DNA from 3 places in the Pseudoalteromonas rhizosphaerae genome. Region 2 is predicted to be linked to each of the others. Evidence: predicted binding sites of a transcription regulator. Region 2 holds the regulator's gene; each other region holds the start of a gene.
What was found. The regulator sigma-54, encoded in region 2, starts transcription at its own class of promoters, with help from an activator protein. The targets are predictions, from matches to a motif close to GTTGGCACGNNNNTNGNNT.
Positions count from the first base shown of each region.

Region 1 (4,275 bases), 250 kb from region 2:
AACGTTATTAGCGGCGATCAATGAACTACAAATTACCGGCGCTGTTTTTTATAATCATTCTTTTGCATTAGAACAATTCTCGGGTAATAATGATTTATTGCAGATTATGTTGGATAAACTTGCTAAGTTGTGTGTAAGTCATCTGCAGCAATTAAAAGTACCGATGCAAGCAAAAGCTTTGGAACGGTTAGTGCATAGTATTAAAGGTGTGTCAGGAAATCTTGGCTTTAATCGCCTAAGTGCTACCGCTCAGCAATTAGAAAGTAGACTACGCAAGACACCAGACGTAGGGCAAATATCCCTGAGTCAGTTAGAGTTCGAACTAGCACAAGTAAATAGATATATTCAAATACAAGGCTCAGTAAATGTTGAAGAAAGCCAAAATACTGATCGTTGATGATGACCCATTAAATCGATTGGTGTTGGAAAAAACATTAGCGAATGATCACGAAATATTTTTAGTTGAAAGTGGTGAAAAAGCCCTGACATTTGTTAAATCAACTGCGGTTGACTTAATTATACTCGATATTGTAATGCCTGGCATTAATGGCTATGAGGTATTAATTCAGTTAAAAGAAAATTCAACTACGCACGCTATTCCAGTTATCTTTATTTCAGCTAATACAAGCCATGATGATGAAGCAAAAGGGTTTGAATTAGGCGCAATGGACTATATTGCTAAGCCATTTAGTCCCGCAATAGTACGTGCACGAGTGCGAAATCAATTATTGATTAAGCAAAAAAATGATTTGTTAGAAATGCTCGCCTCCATTGATGGGCTGACAGAAATACCCAATCGGCGTTATTTAGATGAAAGCTTATCGCGAGAATGGCGTCGCAGCCGTCGAGCTGGTACACCGTTATCGGTGCTATTAATAGATATAGACCATTTTAAGCGTTATAACGATTGTTACGGTCACCGTGCCGGGGATGACTGCCTTAAACGTGTTGCACATGCATTAGTTGCAGCGTGTGAGCGTGGCACTGACTTTGTTGCGCGCTACGGTGGAGAAGAATTTGCCGCAGTGTTACCCGATACCAACCAACACGAGGCATTAAAATTTGCTAATAAACTCAGAGATGCTGTTAATACGCTAGCTATCCCGCATAAAGCATCACTCAATGCCGCTCACATTACGATAAGTATTGGGGTTGCTACAACTGAGTTTGGTCAAGTTTATTCTGAGCATATATTACTTGAAGAAGCCGATTTAGGTTTATATCAAGCTAAAGATAGTGGCCGCGATAAAATTATCGCTCGAGTTATTGACGCAAGTTAGTAAAGTCAGTTACTACAGCAAATAAAGAGTGAATATGCTCCACTCTTTACTGCTTTAGTTTTGTGTCTAAATGGCGCTAAGTGAATTATAAATACTATCACCCACACCAATCAGTTTCTCGTTTTTAAAGACCAGTGGAGTACATTCATCTTTTGTCATTTTTCCGTCAGAGTGAATACTGTGGGTGGCATAAAATAGTACTTGGTATACATCACCGTCTTTTTTTAATAATTCTGTAAAGTCGGGAGTTTTTAATTTATTTAATGCATTTTGATAGCTGGTATCTAAAGTGAGCCCTGAGATGCTTTCACGATTAAATTGATGATGTTCTTCCCAGCTTGAACTATTACCAGCCCAGTGTGTTTGTGCTTCACCATCGGATACTGCAATTACACAACCAGTAAGAAGAGGGGCTGCAAGCGCGGCAATTAAAAGTACTTTTTTCATTATTTTATCCTGGATACTAAATATTGATTTTAATTTATCTATTAGCTAGCAAAGAACTAGCCAATATTTTATGTTATTTAAAATCAATGAATTAGATTTTTTTTGTAAGGTGGTGCATTATATTTAACCACCTTTTATAGCGTGACTAACTAAAAGTTAGTTGATTAGACCAGTCTATTTAAACTTTCACCTTGGCTAAATGCGCTAATATTTAAGCTGACTTGCTTTACTAAGCGAATGATTGACTCTTCACTGGCCCATGCAATATGTGGAGTCAGTATTAAATTATCACCACGATAAGCGGCCAATGGATTATCCTTCGCAGCTGGTTCTTTACTTAATACGTCAAATCCCGCTCCTGCAATTTGGTTATTGCTCAGTGCGTTGGCTAAATCAGCTTCATTAACGATACCACCGCGCGCGGTGTTAATTAAAATGGCATTGGGTTTCATCATAGCAAGTTCAGCAGCACCAATCAGATCACGACTTTCATCGGTTAAAGGGCAGTGTACACTAATAATATCAGCTGTTTTTATTGCTTGGTAAAATTCTGTTCGGCCCTCTCTAGTTACTTGGTTTTTACGCTCACTGATAACTACATTGGCACCAAAAGCACGTGCAACATCCGCAACAGCTTTACCAAGCGAACCATAACCGATAATTGCCAGAGTTTTACCTCCTATATCATTAAAACGGTAATCAAGGCGGCAGAACATCTCGCTTTGTTGCCATAACCCTTGTTGGCAATCAGCAATGTAGCGGTGAGTATTACCCAGTAAATTGGTGATCAGTGCAAAGGTATGTTGTACAACCGAAGGTGTTGAATACCCGGCCACATTGGTAACGGCAATGCCAAACTCTTTAGCGGCGACTAAATCAACATTGTTAGTGCCAGTTGCGGCTACACATATGAGCTTTAATTCAGGGAGTTTTGCCAGTGTTTCGCGATTAAGTACCACTTTATTGGTGATCAAGACATCAGCGCCTGCACTATGCGCTAATACTTGTGCTGGACTGGTTAGTGAATAACTAGTGAAGTTGCCAAGTTTTTGAAAAGGTTCAAGGGATGTGCCTGCAAGCGTAGCAGTATCGAGAAGAGTAATATTCATGAGCTTTCCTTCATAATAAAAATTTATAAATGCTTGACCTTGGTGTGTACTCTAAGGTTTATACTCAGCATCAGTTGATAATATGTTAATTGGAGACGGTGATGAAAATAGGCGAATTTGCCAGTCAATTAGGTGTCTCTACAGATACCCTAAGGTACTATGAAAAGCATGCTTTGTTAACGCCTTCAGCGCGAACGCAAGCAGGTTATCGAGATTATAGCCAAACCGATCTTAAGCAAATGATGTTTATTTTGCGCGCTAAAAATGTTGGCTTTAGCTTGGCTGAGATCAAAGAACTATTACAAATTAAATTTAAAAAACATCAGCATTCTTGCCATGAAGTTAAAAACTTAACAATACAAAAGCGTGACTTAGTCGCAGAGCGTATTGCTGAATTAACACGTTTTCATCAATCATTATCCGTGTTAGCTGATAAGTGCTGCGGAGGCAAAGAGCCCGCAGATAACTGTTCGATATTAACCACTTTGGAGGACATTGATGGACTTAATCAATAATTTTTGGCAGTTATTTTTATTATCTGCACCTTGGTTAATGCTCGGTTTATTAATAGCTGGGTTATTAAATGTGTACTTACCGGCTGATTTCTTAAATAAACACTTGGGAAAAGAAGGTTTTTGGACGACTGTTAAAGCTGCTTTAATTGGCGCACCAATGCCATTATGTTCGTGCGGTGTAATACCTGCTGCAATTGGTTTAAGACGTGCAGGCGCTTCAAAAAGTGCTACCACTGCGTTTTTAGTATCGACGCCAGAAACAGGGGTTGATTCGGTGTCGGTATCGTATGTGTTACTAGGTCCTTTTATGGCAATAATTCGTCCAATAGCGGCGATTTGCAGTGCTATTGTCGCTGGTGTCTTAGTGGGGCGTGATGCTGAAAAAACGCAAACTACAGATCACATCAGTGAAGTTAATAATGAGCAAAAGCGAGCAACGACAATAAGTTGTTGCTCAACGAAATCAGCAGTGGTCGAAGAGAAGGTTAGTTGCTGTTCAACGAAACCAGCAGCGGTCGAAGAGAAGGTTAGTTGTTGTTCAACTAAACCAGCAGCGGTTGAAGAGAAGATAAGTTGTTGTTCAACTAAATTAGCAGCAGTTGAAGAGAAGATAAGTTGTTGCTCAACGAAATCAGCTGTGGTCGAAGAGAAGGTTAGTTGCTGTTCAACGAAACCAGCAGCGGTTAAAGAGAAGGCAAGTTGTTGCGATACATCAAGTGCAGCACCAGCCAGCCAATGGCAAAAGATGAAACAGGCAGTGAGTTTTAGCTGTAACAAATTGCTATCAGACACTATGAAGTGGTTAATGATTGGTTTGTTCTTTGCAGCCTTAGTGCAAACTTATGTACCAGAATCATTTTTAACCCAATGGGGCCGTGGTATTTTGGCTATGCTGGTGGTGATCGTGATTAGTATTCCCATGTA
Region 1 is NZ_CP118496.1:4,810,799-4,815,073, reverse strand. It holds gene PVK79_RS20840 (PAS domain-containing hybrid sensor histidine kinase/response regulator) at 1-397, shown strand, start outside; gene PVK79_RS20835 (diguanylate cyclase) at 366-1,280, shown strand; gene PVK79_RS20830 (DUF3192 domain-containing protein) at 1,347-1,727, opposite strand; gene PVK79_RS20825 (D-2-hydroxyacid dehydrogenase) at 1,892-2,836, opposite strand; gene zntR (Zn(2+)-responsive transcriptional regulator) at 2,938-3,351, shown strand; gene PVK79_RS20815 (SO_0444 family Cu/Zn efflux transporter) at 3,335-4,275, shown strand, end outside.
Region 1: PVK79_RS20830 (DUF3192 domain-containing protein) is a predicted target of sigma-54. The motif match lies at 1,774-1,792, and genes of this name have one in related genera.

Region 2 (4,275 bases):
ACGGCCATTGTTGATGACACAGGGCAACTTGCAGGGCTTTTTACTGACGGTGATTTACGCCGAATTTTAGAGCAACGAATAGATATTCATAGCACTTTGATCAGCACTGTCATGACCCGCTCTTGCACTACAGCAACCGCGGATATGCTTGCCGCCGAGGCACTCAATATTATGGAGAATAAGCGTATCAATGGCTTAATTGTAGTTGATGATAAACACCACCCTATTGGTGCTCTTAATATGCAAGATTTGCTCAAAGCAGGAGTTTTATAATGCAGTTTGCTGACTTATATCAGCCACTTTCAGATGATGCGAGCGAGCGAGCACAAAAAATCAAACTCCTGATCTGTGATATCGATGGGGTGTTTTCAGATGGCCGCATTTATCTTGGCAATCAAGGTGAAGAACTCAAAGCGTTTAATACTAAAGATGGTTTTGGTATCAAAGCACTGATCAATAGCGGTTTTGAAGTTGCCGTGATCACCGGTCGTCATTCACAGATAGTTCAGCAACGGATGACTAGCCTGACAGTACCGCATATTTACCAAGGTCAAGAAAACAAGTTGCAAGCTTATCAACAGCTCAAAGATAAATTGCAGTTAACCGATGAACAAATCGCTTACATAGGCGATGACGGACCTGACTTGCCGGTAATGGAATTAGTTGGTTTTGCGGTGGCAGTAAATGATGCTCACCCTTTGATCAAGCGAGTTTCACATTATACAACCATGCTCCCTGGTGGTTTTGGAGCAGTGCGTGAACTCACTGATTTATTAATGCTCGAAAATGGTAAATCATTAACTAGCGAAGGCACAAGCTCATGAATAGTGCGCGTTTAATATTATGCGTATTATTTGTCGGCTGTATGGTATGGCTGTGGTATCCGTATTTTTATCAAAGCACTGCCATAACACAAAACCAAGAAGATATAATAGCAAAACCTGATTATACTGCGGTGGCATTAAAACAAACCGCGTTTGATGAACAAGGTAAAATTAGCCACAAAGTAACAGCTGCAAAAATGGAACTTTACCAACAGTTAGGGTTTACTTACTTTGAACAACCTATTTTTACACTCTATAATCAACAGCAAACGTGGCAAATTAATGCCGATGAAGCCACCCTATATGAAAATCATCAATTAATTTTAGAAGGTAATGTGGTTGCTAAAAACCTGACCAATAATGCCATGATTGAACATATAAACGCAGATAATATTCAGGTTGATATTGAACTACAAACCATGAGTTCAGAACAACCAGTTGAATTAATCGGACCAAATTTAAAGATCACTGGGCGCGGCCTCCATGCCGACTTAAAAGCCGAAGTGGTAGAACTAATTAACCATACGCGAACCATATATTATGACCAATAAATTTGCTCACTTGCTTGTGATACCAAGCTTATTCATTGCCTTTGCAAGCTTTGCTGAAAATACGGCACCACCTGCGGATCAAGTCTCTATCAGTGCTGAAAAGCAGCTTGCCCAACTGAAAGATAATATCGGTATTTTTGAAAAAAATGTTGAAATCATTCATGGTAACCGCCGTATCAAAGCGGATCGACTTGAAGTCCATAAGCGCGAAGATTTAGGCAATAACAAACAATTGCTTGTTGCAACTGGTAACCCTGCTTACTTTGAAGAAAAACAAACTGATGGCACAATAATGAGCGCCAGTGCTGATGAAGTCCGTTACGATGTCGCCAAGCGCTATTTAACGTTAATTGGTAATGCACAAGTCACTCAAGCAGGTCAAAAAATTAATGCCAAAAGCATTACCTATGATATGGACCAACAGCTGATCAGTGCTGAAAAAGGCGCAAGCTCAAACGATCGCGTACACACTATTTTGGTACCTGTTGACAGTAAAAAAGACAAACCTAAAGGGCAGCCATGAGTATATTAAAAGCTGAATTTTTAGCAAAAAGCTATAAAGGTCGCCAAGTTGTAAAAAGCGTGGGTTTAGAAGTTAGCGCAGGCAGCATTGTTGGCTTACTGGGTCCTAATGGCGCAGGTAAAACCACCACTTTTTATATGATTGTGGGTTTAGTACCTAGCGACAAAGGTAAAATAAGTATTGATGATAATGACATCACTTTACTGCCAATGCACAGTCGCGCACGGTTAGGGATTGGCTACTTACCACAAGAATCATCCATCTTTCGTAAGTTAACTGTTTATCAAAACCTGATGGCTATTTTAGAAACTCGTAAAGAGCTGAATAAACAAGCCAGAGAAGAAGCACTAGACAGCTTACTTGATGAGTTTAGCATTCAACATATTCGCGACAGCCAAGGTATGGCATTATCTGGTGGTGAACGTCGTCGAGTTGAAATTGCACGCGCTTTAGCCGCAAATCCAAAATTTATCTTACTTGATGAGCCTTTTGCTGGCGTTGATCCTATTTCAGTGTTAGATATAAAGAAGATTATTGAACACCTTAAAAACCGTGGTATTGGCGTACTTATTACCGACCACAATGTACGAGAAACCCTTGATGTTTGTGAAAAAGCCTACATAGTTTCTCATGGGGAGTTAATTGCATCAGGTACCCCTGAGCATGTACTTGCCGACCAAACAGTCCGCGATGTTTACCTGGGCGAGCAATTTAGGCTATAAAGCCACGCTCGGCTAAGTATCTGCTAGACTTAACGATGATAACAATAAAAGGATTGTTAGAGATACATGAGGCAATCACTCCAGCTGCGCATGGGCCAGCAACTTACAATGACACCACAGCTGCAACAAGCAATTCGCTTATTGCAACTCAGTACATTGGATCTCCAGCAAGAAATTCAAGAAGCACTCGACAGCAATCCATTGTTAGAGCTAGAAGAGCATGAATATTCAGACGACACGGCTGGTAAAAACGAACAAAAACAAGACAACGATGACTTAACTGTTAGTGCATCAGCAGACGACAAGCCCAGCGAATATGAACAAGAAAGTAGCGAAGCATTAAGTAAAGAGACTTTAAGTGACGAAATGGCTATGGACGTCACCTGGGACGAATACATGAGTGCTGCGCCAAATACGTCATCCGGCCCAATGCCTGAAGATGAGTCAATTTATCAAGGTGCTTCAACTGAAACCCTGCACGAATATCTGATGTGGCAATTACAGCTCACACCTTTTAGTCCAACCGATGAAGCTATTGCCATTGCGATTGTTGAAGCTGTTGACGATTCAGGTATTTTAACCTTGAGCTGCGAAGACATCGCAGAGAGCTTAAATCAAGGTAATAACGAAGAAGAAATCGAACTAGACGAAGTGCAAGCAGTGTTAAAACGCATTCAGTTATTTGACCCTGTTGGTATTGCTGCGCGCAGCCTACAAGAATGTTTATGTATTCAATTAAATCAATTTGATCCTGCAACTCCTTGGATTAGCGAGACTAAAATGATTTTAACTGATCATATCGATTTATTAGCTAGTCGTGACTATCGCACTTTGATGAAAAAGACTAAGCTTAAAGAAGATGAGCTGAAAGAAGTAATGACATTGATCCACAGCCTTAATCCAAAGCCTGCGGATACTATAGTACGCGAAGAGTCAGAGTATGTTATACCTGATGTTTCGGTGAAAAAAATTAAAGGTCGCTGGGTGGTTGAACTTAATCCAGACAGCATGCCAAAAATTAGAGTGAACAGCCAATATGCGGCAATGTCACGCTCAGTAAAATCAAGCACTGACAGCCAATTTATACGTTCGCATTTGCAAGAAGCTAAATGGTTTATTAAAAGCCTAGAAAGTCGTAACGAGACGTTACTCAAAGTAACTAACTGCATTGTAAAACAACAGCAGGGATTCTTTGAGCATGGCCCTGAAGCAATGCGACCTATGGTACTAAACGACGTTGCTGAAATGGTTGAGATGCACGAATCAACAATCTCTCGCGTAACGACACAAAAGTACATGCATACCCCCCGTGGTATTTTTGAGTTAAAGTATTTTTTCTCAAGTCATGTAAGCACTGAGAACGGCGGCGAATGCTCTTCGACAGCTATTCGAGCATTGATCAGAAAATTGATCAGTGCAGAAAACTCAGCGAAACCATTGAGTGATAGTAAGATTGCAGATATATTGGCAGAGCAAGGTATCAAAGTAGCTAGACGGACTATTGCAAAATACCGCGAGTCACTGGCTATTCCACCGTCAAATCAACGTAAAAGTTTGATTTAAGGCGTAAAATCACAAGAGGAAAATGCTTATGCAACTAAATTTAACTGGTCGTCACGTAGAAATTACTGATTCATTAAGAGACTATGTAAACA
Region 2 is NZ_CP118496.1:5,064,419-5,068,693, forward strand. It holds gene PVK79_RS22095 (KpsF/GutQ family sugar-phosphate isomerase) at 1-273, shown strand, start outside; gene kdsC (3-deoxy-manno-octulosonate-8-phosphatase KdsC) at 273-824, shown strand; gene lptC (LPS export ABC transporter periplasmic protein LptC) at 821-1,375, shown strand; gene lptA (lipopolysaccharide transport periplasmic protein LptA) at 1,365-1,898, shown strand; gene lptB (LPS export ABC transporter ATP-binding protein) at 1,895-2,620, shown strand; gene PVK79_RS22120 (RNA polymerase factor sigma-54) at 2,687-4,183, shown strand; gene hpf (ribosome hibernation promoting factor) at 4,212-4,275, shown strand, end outside.

Region 3 (4,275 bases), 1.4 Mb from region 2:
TGGCGCTGCAATTTCAACCTGTGAATTATATTGTGAGAACGATGCCTTATTACCATTTCTATCAACTGCCGCCACAGATATAACCGCATCATAAGATGCAGGGTAACTTAACGAGCTATTCGCATCATTACCTGCAGCTGCAATATGCAACATACCTTGCGAATAGCTATTAGCAAAAGCTTGGCGCTCAGCATTAGATGATTGAGGCCCCCCCAAACTCATACTGGTCACTGTTGCCCCTGCGGCTTGACATTGACTGATAGCTGCAACAAGGTCAGAACCATATGCCCATCTTCCTTGGTCGTTAAATACCTTAACAATGTGTAAACCCAATTGGCCCGAAGAATTAACCCCAACAACACCCTGACCATTTCCACCTAACGCTGCAATAGTACCCGCAACATGTGTACCATGGCCGTTACCATCGTTATACCAATTACCTGTATCATTAGCGCCATAACCATCACTGCCAGTGACGCCTGTATTTGGTAAGTCAGGATGATTTAGTGTGTAGCCAGTATCCATAATACATACTTTTTGACTGCCAGTTAGGTTATCTGAAAGTTGTTGAGCTTGAACCATAGTAATACCATATGGGGTGCTTTCGGCCATTAAATAACGCTTTGGATCCACTTCTATACTGGCTACATCGCTACTTTGTAATAAACGAGCTTTTTGATCCGCCGTTAAAACCACCGCCATTGCGTTAATATCAGGCAAGCTTTGTAGTACTTCAACATTAGCTTGAGTAGCAACATCGCTCATCAAGCTTACTTTAATATTATTAATCTGCGCTTTACTTTGAGCAAACGCAGTATGTAGAGCAGTCGTTTGCTCAGATAAATGCACAATAAAACGCTCTGACTCTACTTGCTCAGCGATTGCAGAACCAGCTGTTGATAACAAAATAGCACTCGCTAATGCCGTTATTTTGAATGTTGGGGTTTTCGACGCTTTCATTTAAAAATCCTTGGATGTTAGTTTAAAGAGAATTGAATTAACAAATAATTCACATCAATTTAATAAAAACACCTAAAGACAACGCTGTCAATAAACCGAGTACAGTTGTTTATCCATAGAAAGTAGAGCAATTAATCTATTGTAATTAAAGAAAATATTTTTAATTAGATGGCTATACAGTAACTAAACCACATGCCTTTGATTTACTTGAGTTCAATGATTTTTGTAAAATAAATGTTACAGGTAGTTTTATATCATATTGTTCTAAAAAAACAAAAAAAGGAACAAATAAATCTAAAGTAATTAAAAATTACCGTATTTTTTACTCAGTTGAATGTAAAAAACTCCTAAATAGTTTACAAAAATTTTAAATTGTCAATATATTTCAATGACTTAATCTTGGAATGAATATTGTAACACTAGGGTTACTAGTCACTAAATAAATATAATAGACGTTATGGGAGGAATCATGAATCGCTTCAAATTAACTATGTCATTAGTATGCTGTATATTTTCACTCGCCTGCACAATACAAGTCAGTGCGGCCACCAGCACAATTATGATCAGCAGCGTTTCTCCTCAACCGACATTACAACAGACTATAATTCATAAACTGCGCAGCAATCCAAACCTACACCTCTCGCAACTACAAGTGCACGTTAATGGCAACAAAGTAGCCCTGTACGGTATAACCGAAACCGGCTTTGAACGCGCACTGGCACAAAAGTTTTTAGAAAATACCCAAGGTGTGGCAATTATTGAAAATAAAATGCAGGTTAAAGTAGCTAGATAGAAGATTAAAAATTGATTTGCAAGGCTCTACTATTTAAAGACAAGATAAGCATTACTGTGCTTGCTCAACATATAAAAACATCACCAACACACCGCAATGCACAATAAGGTATTTAATAGAAATAGAACTGCTTTGTTGTGTTATCGCTGGTGCAATTAAACTCACTGCTGAGTTTAATTGGCAATTTTATGCGTTTAACACAAATGTGAGAAACACTAATCTACAGATGAATTTTTATGATTTACTCAACTGCTTTAATTTTAACGATACCAAACTTAATGAGGCCAAAATATCCGATCTCGGCAGCTACCACTACAGGCAGAACTATTTTTAACCAATAGTTTGGTGAACCGTAAAACATCGCCAGTATAGTCACTGCAATAGATGAAATAATTAGGGCTGCAATACCGCCACTAACCTTATCAATTCGCACTGGCTCCTTACAATTTGAGCACTTTACTTTCAAGGGATTCATGGTGTTTAAAACTGCCATAAAAGAAATACTGGCACTACAATTATTACACTTACTCATTACTAACTCTCAGTTGGTTTAATAAAGAAATCTTTGGCATCGCTAAAATACAAAGCCCATGCAGCGAACAATGGATATATAGCTTTATTTATAATATTTGAAAATGAAAAAACAGCGTTACTTTCTAATGAAACGATAAGTGAATCACCCGCATATAAAAATACGTAAAGAAAAACTACAGAGAAAAACAAATGTAATCCTTTTGAATTTCTTTTAAATATTTGCCACATAGCAATTATTTGGATCGTAACAGCAATTGACCAAATAACTAAACTGATAATACCTAAAGTTGGGTCATCAGAAATAAACACCAGTAAAGCTGATGCGATAAAAGGCCAAAGACCATAACAAAAGAAACAAAGGATAACTGTTCCATAAACCATGATTTCTTTCATCCAGATACCTTAATTCCCTTTAAAATATATTGCCGCGCGCAACAGCGAACAAATCTACGCAGAGGAGTGATTGTCTAGCCCAAATGACATAGTTAACTAACTCATTGTATACAATTTAATAATGCCTAAGTAAGTTATATTAAACCACTCAACTTATAGCACTTATACATTATTTAAAAGCTAACGAGTATTTAGAATTACTCTTTCTATTCAAACATCAAAAAAGAACTAACTTTATTTACATTCAATCACTTAATCAAGCATTAATAGTAAATCGTAATTAGATAACTGTTTATCTAATTTGCAGATACGCAAAGTTACTAATGACCATAAAGCTCAAAATTCATTTTGGCAATAATAGTGACTTACAAATCCCAGCTAAACGCATACTTATGGTTTAGCTGGGATTTATCTGTAATAAAATTAGAAATTGCGTATTTCTACCGTTGAATTATTAAACTCAAATTTATTAATTTTGCCGCATTGAGCAACATGATTAGTACTAGCATAAGGGGGGTTTGCTTGCGCGATATTGCCCTCCCAGCCCTGACCATTTTTAATAAACGCTTTTACCTCAAACCATCCATTAACCGCTTTGCTGCAATCCATATCAACATCAAGCAGCCAATAATGTTCACCCCAAATATTCAGTGGTGTAACACCAAAGCCATCATTAGCAACGGTTTTTTCTGCTCCCCAAGTTGCTGGCCAAATATTAGTTGTCCAATCGGTTGCGGTCCCTTGCGCCTCACTACTTTGGCCCGTTTCAATACCATACCAATCTAGGTAATTATCGTTTGCTTTCCAAGGACTGGTAGTGGCACTTTGCAAATTATTATGGCGAATTGGCATAGCACATTCAAAGTTGCTTGTTTGGCAGTTACGCCCAAGATTTGTGTTCGCATAAACATGGTCAATCCCGCCGCGAATAAACATATCTTGGCCAGTTTGCGTTTGTGCGTTAATAAATATCACAGTTCGCTGCCAATCACTCTGAGGAGCAGGGGTTGAGTTAGTGGTTAACTTGGCATTTTTATGAATAGCCATTGCATCCCACGCGGCTACATTTAAGTTTATAGTGCCATTTGCATTAACAGTAATAACTTCACCAGTACAACTTGTTGCATCATTAGTCAGCGCTCCTTTTAGCACGTTACAGTATTGCCCTGGAGCCATATCTGTTTGCACGGTAGTATTGAGTGTTGAGCCTTCTTTATTAATGGCAACATGACCTGAACTTCCTCTACCAAAGGCTATTTGATTATTAGTATTATCCCACCAATTGGTTGTTGCCCAGTTATCAGCCGTATTATTTCTAAAATCTACGCCACCTGCAATGTATGCCCAACGATGCTCACATTGCCAATTACTCGCAAAGCATTCTAAATTACCGTTGTTATGCACAGGTACGCTTGGACCACCAGCATCTGTGTCACCATGATAGTCGTAACTAGACATTACTTTTGGATAACCATATGGGTAAGCCAACATAAATACGTTTGCTAAGTCATACAAGCGGCCATCTTCAAAGGTAATTACATTACCGGCACCACCATGACCGCGTTGATTATCATGATTATCTACAAATACTACAG
Region 3 is NZ_CP118496.1:1,143,838-1,148,112, reverse strand. It holds gene PVK79_RS05025 (S8 family serine peptidase) at 1-960, opposite strand, end outside; gene PVK79_RS05020 (BON domain-containing protein) at 1,430-1,753, shown strand; gene PVK79_RS05015 (hypothetical protein) at 1,995-2,186, opposite strand; gene PVK79_RS05010 (hypothetical protein) at 2,288-2,680, opposite strand; gene PVK79_RS05005 (alpha-amylase) at 3,104-4,275, opposite strand, start outside.
Region 3: PVK79_RS05020 (BON domain-containing protein) is a predicted target of sigma-54. The motif match lies at 1,359-1,377, and genes of this name have one in related genera.